Regions from separate parts of the Streptomyces sp. NPDC006997 genome, predicted to be linked through region 2. Evidence: riboswitches for the same ligand, from Rfam matches in the RefSeq annotation. Region 2 holds a riboswitch; the other holds the start of a gene.
The links. Region 2 has a riboswitch for cyclic di-AMP ahead of ABZ659_RS06320 (LysM peptidoglycan-binding domain-containing M23 family metallopeptidase). Riboswitches for the same ligand answer to the same signal wherever they lie in the genome.
Positions count from the first base shown of each region.

Region 1: linked by a shared signal. The riboswitch ahead of ABZ659_RS17970 (NlpC/P60 family protein) and the one ahead of ABZ659_RS06320 (LysM peptidoglycan-binding domain-containing M23 family metallopeptidase) in region 2 are both predicted to bind cyclic di-AMP.

Region 1 is NZ_JBEYHH010000016.1:123,794-129,409, reverse strand. It holds gene ABZ659_RS17980 (C40 family peptidase) at 1-1,021, opposite strand, end outside; gene ABZ659_RS17975 (hypothetical protein) at 1,436-1,789, shown strand; gene ABZ659_RS17970 (NlpC/P60 family protein) at 1,843-3,045, opposite strand; cyclic di-AMP (ydaO/yuaA leader) riboswitch at 3,053-3,224, opposite strand; gene pcrA (DNA helicase PcrA) at 3,518-5,616, shown strand, end outside.
Region 2 is NZ_JBEYHH010000005.1:33,555-39,170, reverse strand. It holds gene ABZ659_RS06325 (alpha-galactosidase) at 1-1,973, shown strand, start outside; cyclic di-AMP (ydaO/yuaA leader) riboswitch at 2,302-2,458, shown strand; gene ABZ659_RS06320 (LysM peptidoglycan-binding domain-containing M23 family metallopeptidase) at 2,463-3,416, shown strand; gene ABZ659_RS06315 (SGNH/GDSL hydrolase family protein) at 3,612-4,397, shown strand; gene ABZ659_RS06310 (TetR family transcriptional regulator C-terminal domain-containing protein) at 4,409-5,014, opposite strand; gene ABZ659_RS06305 (MBL fold metallo-hydrolase) at 5,130-5,616, shown strand, end outside.

The DNA of each region.
Region 1 (5,616 bases), on a different contig from region 2:
TGATCGGGGCCAGCCGTACCGGTGAGGCAGGGTTCGGGGCGTGGATCATCTGGCCGCCGCCGACGTAGAGGCCGACGTGGCTGATGCCGGAGTAGAAGAAGACCATGTCGCCGGGGAGGAGTTCGGAGCGGGAGACCCGGCGTCCGGCGCCGATCTGGGCGTAGGTGGTGCGGGGCAGGGAGACCCCGGCGGCGCGGTAGGCGGCCTGGGTCAGGCCGGAGCAGTCGAAGGCGTCGGGGCCGGTGGCGCCCCAGACGTAGGGGCTGCCGAGGGCCTGGTAGGCGTAGGAGACGGCCGCCGCGGTGCGGGAGTCGGGGGCGGCGGTGGTGGGAGGGGGAAGGCTGTCGCGGGGGCCGGTCGAGGCACGGGAGGCGCGGTCGGGGGCGGCGGGGGAGGTGACGCGGGCGCGTTGGCCGGCCGACAGCCGGTCGAGCAGCCGTTCGGCGGCGTCCAGTTTGCCGGTGATGGTCCGCCGGTGGCGCTTCAGCTCCGTCTGGCGTGACTTCAGGGAGGCCAGTTCCACGCGGGCGGCGCCACGCAACCGCTCGATCTCCCGCATCTGCTGGTGGACACGGGTGACGGTGGTGGCCTGCCGGTGGCCCGCGCGCTCGGCGAACGCGGCGCCGTCGAGGTAGCGGTCGGGGTCGTCGGAGAGGGCGAGCTGGAGCGTGGGGTCGAGGGTGCCACCGCGGTACTGCGCCGCCGCGGCCGAACCGAGTTCCTCGCGTGCCGAGTTGAGCCGGTCCTCCTTGCGGGCCGCCTCGTCGCGCAGTTCCGCCAGCCGCTCCTCGGCGGCCTCGGCCTTCTCCCGGGCCCCGTTGTACTGGTCGGTGGCGGCCTCCGCCTCCTGGTAGAGCTGGTGGACCCTGGCCCTGACCTGCGCCGGGGTGAGGTCCGGCTGGGCGTGCCCGGTGCCGTCGAAGGCGGTCGCGGTGGCCGCGCCCGCCAGGACGAGGGTGGCGGCGGTCCGGACGGTGGTGCCGCCTGCCGGACGTTGTGGGGGCTTGCGGTGCGCTGCCACCTGGGCTGCACATCCTTTCGTACGGCCGTGAGGAGCGGGGGGACGCGCCCGTCGGCGGCCCGCACAGGGGAGTGGACCGCCGCCGGACCTTCTCGGCGGGGGTGGCCGACGCCGCCCCTGGCGAGGGCGGGTTGGGGAGCCGGTCACCTGGGGGAGGACGCTAATCCCGGGCGTGTCCAGCCGGTGACACGTTGTACGGAAGTGACTCCAGCGGATCGCCGGACGACCGGGGATGACCGGGGCTCCCGAGGCGGGCCGTCGACTTCGCGCGGTGCGCTGACCGATGTGGGGAAACCGGGAGCCGACGCGGCGGGGCGGCTGCTATGGGCGCATATATGCAAGGCGCGGCAGAAGGGCCCCGTAGGGGTGGGCCGGTGTCGGACGGCGGGGTGGCCGTGGCTAGGCTCCGGCTCCATGGACGTACTCATCCACCTCTTCGTCGGCCTGCACGTCATCGGAATCGCCGCGCTGCTCGGCGGCTTCCTCACCCAAATGAAGGCGATGGGGCAGGGCACCGCCCGCTTCGTCCCCGCGATGCTGCACGGCGCCCTGACGATGCTGGTCACGGGTGTGGTCCTGGTCGGCCTGAACCAGGCCGACGACCGGACCCTCGACAACGTCAAGATCGGCGTGAAGCTGGCCCTGCTGATCGTGATCCTCGGGCTCGTCTACGTGAAGCGGGACGAGGAGAAGGTGGACAAGGGCCTCTTCGGCCTGGTCGGCCTGCTGACCACGACGAACATCTTCATCGCGGTGCTCTGGACCTGAGGTCCCGCTCCGGGGGCCCGGCCCGTGCCCGGCCCCCGGAGGAAGCGTGGGCGTCAGGCGGGCCGTACCACGCTGTGGATGGAGGACTCGCCGTCGTAGTAGACCGACTCCTCGCGCACGTAGGCGCCGGGCTTCGGGGCGTGGATCATCATGCCGTTGCCGATGTAGATGCCGACGTGGGTGACGTCGTCGTAGAAGAAGACCAGGTCACCGGGTTGGGCGCTGGACAGGGAGACCGTGGTGCCCGCGTTGACCTGGTCGTAGGTGGTGCGCGGCAGGGAGATCGCGGCGGCGTTCCAGGCGGCCTGGGTCAGTCCGGAGCAGTCGTAGGAGTCGGGGCCGGTGGCGCCCCAGACGTACGGCTTGCCGATCTGGGCGCGGGCGAAGGCGAGCGCCTTCTCGGCCTTGGAGGCGTACGAGGAGTCGGCCGCGGGGTCCGTCGAAGTACCGGTGGAGGTGCCGGTGGAGCCCGTCGCGCCGGAGGTGCCGCTCTCCTGCTCCTGGGCCGCCGCCGCTGCCGCTGCCGCTTCGTCTTCCTGGCGCTGCTGCTCCTCGGCCTGCTGGCGGGCCAGCTCGGCCGCCTTGCGCTCGGCCTCCTCCTGCTTCTTCTTCTCGATCGCCGCGAGCCGCGCCTTCTCCTCGGCGGTCAGCTCCGACAGCAGGTCGCGCGCGTCGGCGAGCTTCTTCTGGACGGTGGACTTGGCCGTCCTGAGGTCGTCCCGCGACTCGGTGAGCGTCTCAAGGCTGTCGGTGGCCTCCTGGCGCTTCTCCATCGTCGCCGTCTGCTCGGCGAAGTAGTCGTCGACCGCCGACTTCTGGGTGCTGGTGAGCCGCCCCATGAGCTGGGTCTGGTCGAAGTAGTCCTGCGGTGAGTCCGCGAGCAGGAAGGTCGCCGTGGTGGGGGCGGCGGCGCCGGTGCGGTACTGGGCGGCGGCGTAGGAACCGAGTTCCTCGCGCGCGTCGTTGAGCTTCTGGGTGCGCTTGGCGACGTCGTCGAGGAGGGTGTCGACCTGCTTGCGCTGCTTCGCGGTCTTCTCCTTGGCCGCGTTGTACTTCTCGGTCGCCGACTCGGCCTGGCGGTAGAGGTCGTCGACCTTCTTCTCGACCTCCTCCAGACTCGGCCGGTCGTCCGAGGGGGCCGCGTTGGCCGTCTGGGAGAGCAGGGCCACGGAGGTGAGGGCGGCGGTGGCCAGGCCGGGGGTGCGGATACCGGCCACGCGGCTGCCCGCGGCACGTGACTTGCGGTGCGACGCCAAGGAGGCGACTCCTTCCATGTACCGCCTACCGGGTTAGCTGTCGGGTTCGGGCGGGTGGTTCGGAAGGGTTGCCCTACGGCCACTCCCTCAGGAGGAGTGAGCCGATTCACCCCGGGATCGGTGGGTCCCCGGCTCCGGCCACTGCCACGCGGGCACGCCGGACTCGGCGGAGGCCGCGCGGCCCGGCGACGTTCGCCGGAGGGGGTCGTACGGCCCGCTCGGCACCGTAGCCAACTCGTGTGGTGGCTGTGAAGGTTGGTGGGTGATATGCCCGATACATTTTCGTGACCTTATCCGGAACGTCGCTCACCGTGTCCGGGCTGGAGTGATCCGTGACGGTCGGGGCGAGGGGCGCGCGGGCTGGGGCGGTCCGGGGCCGTGGCGCGGACCGCGGCGGTCCCGGGCGGTGCGGGCGCCGGGTCGGCGGGATCCGGCTCCGGTTGTCAGTGCGGCACCCTAGACTCGGAGAGCGATGAGCAGCCTCTTTGACGACAGCTTCCTGGCGGACCTCCAGGCCCAGCGCGGCCCCGCGGACGAACCCCCGCCGCCGCCCGAGGACGATCACGTACCGGAGCCGGTTCCGGACGATCTGTTCAGCGGGAAGTTCGACGTGCCCCCGGACCGCGACGCCTACTACCGCGACGGCGCGCCCCGCCCGGTGGTGGACTCCGCCGCCCTGCTCGCGGGGCTGAACGACAACCAGCGCGCCGCCGTCGTGCACGCGGGTTCCCCGTTGCTCATCGTGGCCGGAGCCGGGTCCGGCAAGACCCGGGTGCTCACCCACCGCATCGCCCACCTGCTGGCCGACCGCGGTGTGCACCCCGGGCAGATCCTCGCGATCACCTTCACCAACAAGGCCGCGGGCGAGATGAAGGAGCGCGTCGAGCAGCTCGTCGGCCCGCGCGCGAACGCGATGTGGGTGATGACGTTCCACAGCGCGTGCGTGCGCATCCTGCGCCGGGAGAGCAAGCGGCTCGGCTTCACCTCGTCGTTCTCGATCTACGACGCCGCCGACTCCAAGCGTCTGATGGCCCTGGTCTGCCGCGACCTGGACCTCGACCCGAAGCGGTTCCCGCCCAAGTCGTTCAGCGCCAAGATCAGCAACCTGAAGAACGAGCTGGTCGACGAGGAGGACTTCGCCGCCCAGGCCACCGACGGCTTCGAGAAGACGCTCGCCCAGGCGTACGCGCTGTACCAGTCACGGCTGCGCGAGGCGAACGCCCTCGACTTCGACGACCTGATCATGACGACGGTCAACCTGCTGCGCGCCTTCCCGGACGTCGCCGAGCACTACCGCCGCCGCTTCCGGCACGTCATGGTCGACGAGTACCAGGACACCAACCACGCGCAGTACGCCCTCGTCCGCGAACTCGTCGGCCCCTCCGGCGAGGACCAGGACCCCGCCGAGCTGTGCGTCGTCGGTGACGCCGACCAGTCGATCTACGCCTTCCGCGGTGCGACCATCCGCAACATCCTCCAGTTCGAGGAGGACTACCCGGACGCGACGACGATCCTCCTTGAGCAGAACTACCGCTCCACCCAGACGATCCTCACCGTCGCCAACGCCGTCATCGAGCGCAACGAGTCCCGCCGCCCCAAGAACCTGTGGACCAACGCGGGCGCGGGCGCGCGCATCACCGGCTACGTCGCCGACACCGAGCACGACGAGGCGCAGTTCGTCGCCGACGAGATAGACCGCCTCACCGACGCGGGCGAGGCGAAGGCCGGGGACGTCGCGGTCTTCTACCGGACGAACGCCCAGTCCCGTGTCTTCGAAGAGGTGTTCATCCGCGTCGGCCTGCCCTACAAGGTCGTCGGCGGGGTCCGCTTCTACGAGCGCAAGGAGGTCCGGGACGTCCTCGCCTACCTGCGGGTGCTCGCCAACCCGGAGGACTCCGTCCCGCTGCGCCGCATCCTCAACGTGCCCAAGCGCGGCATCGGCGACCGTGCGGAGGCCATGATCGACGCGCTCTCCCAGCGCGAGAAGATCAGCTTCCCGCAGGCGCTGCGCCGCGTCGACGAGGCGTACGGCATGGCCGCGCGGTCCACCAACGCCGTCAAGCGGTTCAACACGCTGATGGAGGACCTGCGGACGATCGTCGAGTCCGGCGCCGGTCCGGCGACGATCCTGGAAGCCGTCCTGGAACGCACCGGCTACCTGGCCGAGTTGCAGGCGTCGACCGACCCCCAGGACGAGACGCGTATCGAGAACCTCCAGGAACTCGCGGCCGTGGCGCTGGAGTTCGAGCAGGAACGCGGGGAAGAGGAGTCCGGCACGCTCGCCGACTTCCTGGAGCAGGTCGCGCTGGTCGCCGACTCCGACCAGATCCCCGACGAGGAGGACGGCGACGGCGTCATCACCCTGATGACCCTGCACACGGCCAAGGGCCTGGAGTTCCCGGTCGTCTTCCTGACCGGCATGGAGGACGGCGTCTTCCCGCACATGCGCGCCCTCGGCCAGACCAAGGAACTGGAGGAGGAGCGCCGCCTCGCCTACGTCGGCATCACCCGCGCCCGCGAGCGGCTCTACCTCACCCGCTCGGCGATGCGCAGCGCCTGGGGCCAGCCGCA
Region 2 (5,616 bases):
TCGCCCTCGCGGACGCCGAGGCGCTCGCCGCCCGCCCGCTGCCGGACCACTGGCCCTTCGAGTCCCGGCTCGACGGCCGCGAGGAGTACCCCGTCGAGGGCGGCCCCCGCTTCACCCGCCCCGCCCTGTCCGCGCGCACCGACGACGGGCGGCGCGGCACCGAGTGGGCCTTCGAACGCCACGAGGCCGACCCCGACGGCGTACGGCTGCGGTTCCGGGACGCGGACCCGGACGCGGGTCTGGTCGTCACCCTGCACTACCGGATCCGGCACGACGTGGTCGAACGCCGGGCCACCGTCGAGAACGCGGGCGCCCGGGCGGTGGAGCTGCTGCGCGCCGACTCCGCCGTCTTCACGCTCCCGGAGCGCGACGGCTGGCGGCTGAGCCAGCTGCACGGCCGCTGGGCCGCCGAGTCCCGGCTGACCGCCGCCCCGCTCACCTACGGCGAGAAGGTCATCGGCAGCCGCCGCGGGCACACCGGCCACCAGCACCTGCCCTGGGTCGCCCTGGACACCGACGCCACCGAGGAGTGCGGCGAGGTCTACGGCTGCGCCCTCGGCTGGTCGGGCTCCTGGCGGATCACCGTCGCCCAGCTGCCCGACGCGCGTGTGCAGATCACCGGCGGCGCCGGGCACGACGACGCGGGGCTGCTGCGGCTGGCCGCCGGGGAGTCCTACACCACCCCCGTCCTCGCCGGGCTGTGGAGCGACGGCGGCTTCGGCGGGGCCAGCCGGGCCTGGCACCGCTACCAGCGGGCGTACGTCATCCCCGACGCGGACCGGGACCGGCCGGTGCTGTTCAACTCCTGGGAGGCGACCGGCTTCGGCATCTCCGAGGACCAGCAGCGGGCCCTGGCCCGGCGGGCCGCGGAGATCGGCGTCGAGCTGTTCGTCGTCGACGACGGCTGGTTCGGCTCCCGCACCGGCGACCACGCCGGGCTCGGCGACTGGACGCCCCACCCCGACCGCTTCCCGAAGGGCCTGGCGCCGCTCGCCGAGGACGTGCGGGCGCTGGGAATGCGGTTCGGCATCTGGGTCGAACCCGAGATGGTCAACCCGGACAGCGACCTGTACCGGGCGCACCCCGACTGGGTGCAGTACCAAAAGGGACGTAAGCGGACAGAGTTTCGCAATCAACTCGTCCTCAACCTCGCCCGCGAGGACGTCCAGGAGTACCTGTGGGAGCGTCTCGACGCCCTGCTGTCCAGCGCGCCCATCGACTACGTGAAGTGGGACTTCAACCGCTGCTTCACCGACGCCGGATGGCCCGGTGAGCCCTACCCGTCGCGGCTCTGGGTGGACCACGTACGGGCCGTGTACGCGCTGCTCGACCGGCTGCGGGCGGCCCACCCCGGCGTCGCCTTCGAGTCCTGCTCGGGCGGCGGCGGCCGGATCGACCTGGGCGTCCTGAGCCGTACGGACCAGGTGTGGACCTCCGACAACACCGACCCCCTGGACCGGCTCGCCATCCAGCACGGCTTCAGCCAGCTCCACCCCGCGCGCGTGATGGCCGCCTGGGTGACCGACAGCCCCAACGACCAGCTCAACGGGCGGGTCAGCTCGCTGTGCTTCCGGTTCGTGAGCGCGATGGCCGGGGTGCTGGGGATCGGCGGCGACCTGACCCGCTGGAGCGCGGCGGAGCTGGCCGAGGCCCGCGACTGGGTGGCGCTCTACCGGGAGATCCGGCCGCTGGTGCAGCGCGGGGACCTCTACCGGCTGCGCCCGCCCCGGGGCGGACTGAGCGCGGTGCAGTACGTGCGGGGCGCGGAGTCGGTCGTCCTCGCCTGCCTCCAGGCGCAGCACCACGGTGAGCCGGTCCCCGCGCTCCGGCTCCGCGGACTGGACCCGGCAAGCTCGTACGAATGCCGGGAAACGGGAGAAATCCACCGCGGTGCCGTGCTGCTGCACCACGGGATACGGCTGGGGCTGCGCGGTGACCTCGACGCGGCGGTTCTCCGACTGCGCCGCGTCTGAGCCGTCGGCGCTTTCTGTGTCGCCTGTCCGAATTAGCCGCTTCCGTTCCAACTAGCTCCGGAATGCGGTGACCTGGAATTCCGGCACGTGAGCAGCGTCATAGCCGTGACCGTGAGTCGCCCGTCATGCTCACGTAATCAAGGGCTCTTTCAAGGGCTTTTGGGGAAAGCGTCGCCCCGCGGAACAACTCAGTGTGACCGGTAATGACCACAAGGGATCAAGAAAAAGACGTTCGGGCGGAAACTCTCGCTTGTCCCCTCGCGTCCTGCTCGCTTACGTTCCACACCGATCCCGGACGGAACGCCGAATCCTGCCGCCGTCCGGACTCCGCGCAAACTGACCCGTGCCCGGCAGGAGCGGGGGACCCACAGGTAGACCGCCTGTTCCGGTTCCCGGAACGGCTTGGGGTTAAGCCGCACCTCGGTGCGGCCGGACATCTCCAGTCCGCACCCGACAGCTCACCTCGCAGGCGCAGGAGAGGAACGCATCATGCCCGCGAAGGGTAAGCACCGCCGTCCCAAGTCCCTGCGTATCGCCCGGTCCATCGCCGTGGCCGGTACCGGAGGCGCCGCGCTCGCCCTGCCCCTGATGGGGGCCGCCAGCGCCAACGCCGCCACCCCGCAGTCCGTTTCGGAAAAGGCCGTCCACTCCGCCCCCGTGGTGCAGAAGTCGGCCGCCGAGAAGAAGTCCACCGCGAAGAAGTCGGGTGTGCGGACGTATTCCGTCCGTGCCGGTGACTATCTCTCGAAGATCGCTGACGAGCAGAACGTCAGCGGCGGCTGGAAGAAGCTCTACGCGGACAACCGCGCGGCCGTCGGTGCCGACCCCTCGCTGATCCACCCCGGGCTGAAGCTCAGCATCGGCCAGAAGGCCGCGGCGCAGGGCGAGACCAAGAAGCGGTCCGCCCCGAAGGCCACCCAGCAGGCCAAGCCGGAGCAGCAGGCCAAGCCGGAGCAGCAGGCGAAGCCGGAGCAGCCGACGCAGTCCGCCGAGTCCTCCGCCGGCGCCTCCACGGCCGCCCAGTCCGCCGCCACCGGCTACAGCGCGCCGGTCGACGGCGCCGCCGTCGGCACCGGCTACAAGGTGGCGGGCAGCATGTGGTCCAGCGGCTACCACACCGGCGTCGACTTCGCCGCCGCCACCGGCACCACGCTGAAGTCCGTCGGACCCGGCACCGTCGTCTCCGCGGGCTGGGCCGGTGCGTACGGCAACCAGGTCGTCATCAAGCTGGCCGACGGCTACTACGCCCAGTACGCCCACCTGTCCTCGCTCTCCGTCTCCAGCGGCCAGACCGTGACCGGCGGTCAGCAGATCGGCCTGTCCGGCTCGACCGGCAACTCGACCGGCCCGCACCTGCACTTCGAGATCCGCACCACCCCCAACTACGGCTCCGACATCGACCCGGTGGCCTACCTCCGCTCGCACGGCGTCTCCATCGGCTGACGCCCGCGCCGCGACCGCGCCGACGGCCGGACCCACCTGACCGGGTCCGGCCGTCGGCGTATTCCGGAATTGACCAAGGTTTTGGCAGTGGCTTATCTCACCGCCCGTCAACCCCTTCCTACGGTCGCGTAGGTCACAATCGACGGGGAAAGATGGGCCGATGTGGCAGACGATTCGAAGAATGACAGCAGATCAGTGATCGGGTCGTACGTGGCGGTGGGGGACAGCTTCACCGAAGGCGTCGGCGACCCCGGCCCCGACGGGGCGTTCGTCGGCTGGGCCGACCGGTTCGCGGTCCTGCTCGCCGACCGGCGTCCCGAGGGCGACTTCCGGTACACCAACCTCGCCGTGCGCGGGAGACTCCTCGACCAGGTCGTGGCCGACCAGGTCCCGCGCGCCGTCGGACTCGCCCCGGACCTCGTGTCCTTCTGCGCGGGCGGCAACGACATCCTGCGGCCCGGCACCGACCCCGACGAGGTCGCCGAGCGCTTCGAGAGGGCGGTCGCCCGGCTGACCGCCGTCGCGGGCACGGTGATGGTGACCACCGGCTTCGACACCCGGGGCGTGCCCGTCCTCAAGCACCTGCGCGGCAAGATCGCCACCTACAACGGACATGTGCGCGCCATCGCCGACCGGTACGGCTGCCCGGTCCTCGACCTGTGGTCCCTGAGGTCCGTCCAGGACCGCCGGGCCTGGGACGGCGACCGGCTGCACCTGTCCCCGGAGGGGCACACGCGCGTGGCGCTCCGCGCCGGGCAGGTCCTCGGCCTGCCGGTCCCGGCCGACCCGGACCAGCCCTGGCCGCCGCTGCCGCCGCGCGGCACCCTGGAGATCCGGCGCGACGACGTGCACTGGGCGCGTGAGTACCTGGTGCCCTGGATCGGCCGCCGACTGCGCGGCGAGTCCTCCGGCGACCACGTCACCGCCAAGGGCACGCTCTCCCCGGAGGACATCAGGACCCGGATCGCGTCCGTGGCCTGACCCGGGGCGCCTCAGCCCTCCCCGGCCGCCAGCCCCAGCTCCCGCGCGAGCGCCTCGTCCACCCACTCCCGGGCCCGCGCGTGGGAGACCGCGCCCGGGTACGACGTCAGCTGGACGGCGAGACCGTCGAGCAGGGCGGTCAGGCGCAGCGCGGTGGCGGCCGGGTCCGGGCACCGGAACTCGCCCGCGGCCACGCCCTCGGCGATCACCTCGGCGAGGGCGGCCTTCCACCGCCGGTCCAGCTCCCGGATCACGTCCTGGAGCGCCGGTTCTCGCGGCGCCGCCGCCCAGCCCTCGATCCACAGCCGCCAACCCTTGGCGGTGCCGGTGGGGGCGTACCAGCGCACCGCCGAGCGCAGTCGGCGCAGCGCCGTCGTACGGCGGCCGAGGAGGGTGCGCAGCTGCGCGAGGTCGCCCTCGGCCGCGTGCGCGAAGGCGGCGGCGACCAGCTTCTCCTTGGACGTGAAGTGGTACAGCACCAGCGCGTTGCTCACCCCGAGCGCCGAGGCCACGTCGGAGATCCGCACGGCCGCGACCCCGCGCGCCTCGATCTGTTCCACGGCGACCGTCAGCAACGCGGCCCGCCGCTCCGCCACACTCCACCGCGCCCTCGCCACGCGGCTCACCCTAGAACGCGCGGGCCGGCGGTCGAACGCGTTCCCGGGGAAGCCGACGCGCCACTGTGGCGGCCGACCATAATGTAAGGACTCACCGACTCCACCTGGAGGTACCGTGACCGGTTTCCGTTCCCTGCGCTCCGGGCTTCGCTCGCTGCGGCCCGCGGCCTTCGGCGCGGACCCCAGTGGTGAGCGCATGGCCCGCATCCGCAGATCGCCGCACTTCGAGGACGGCGTCTTCCAGAACCCCGGCCCGCCCACCCGGACGCGGCCGTCGGGCTCCGCCGTGGAGTTCGCCAAGATCTTCTTCGACAAGGACGAACGCGCCCGCCGCTCCCCCCGGGGCGGCGTCCCCGTGCACGCCACCACGTTCGCCGACATCGCCCGGCCGCCCGCCAGCGGTCTGCGGCTGACCTGGATGGGGCACTCCAGCGTGCTCGCCGAGATCGACGGACGGCGGGTCCTCTTCGACCCGGTGTGGGGCCAGCGCTGCTCCCCGTTCCCCTTCGCCGGACCCAGGCGACTGCACCCCGCGCCGCTGCCGCTGGCCGCGCTCGGCCCGGTCGACGTCGTCGTCATCTCGCACGACCACTACGACCACC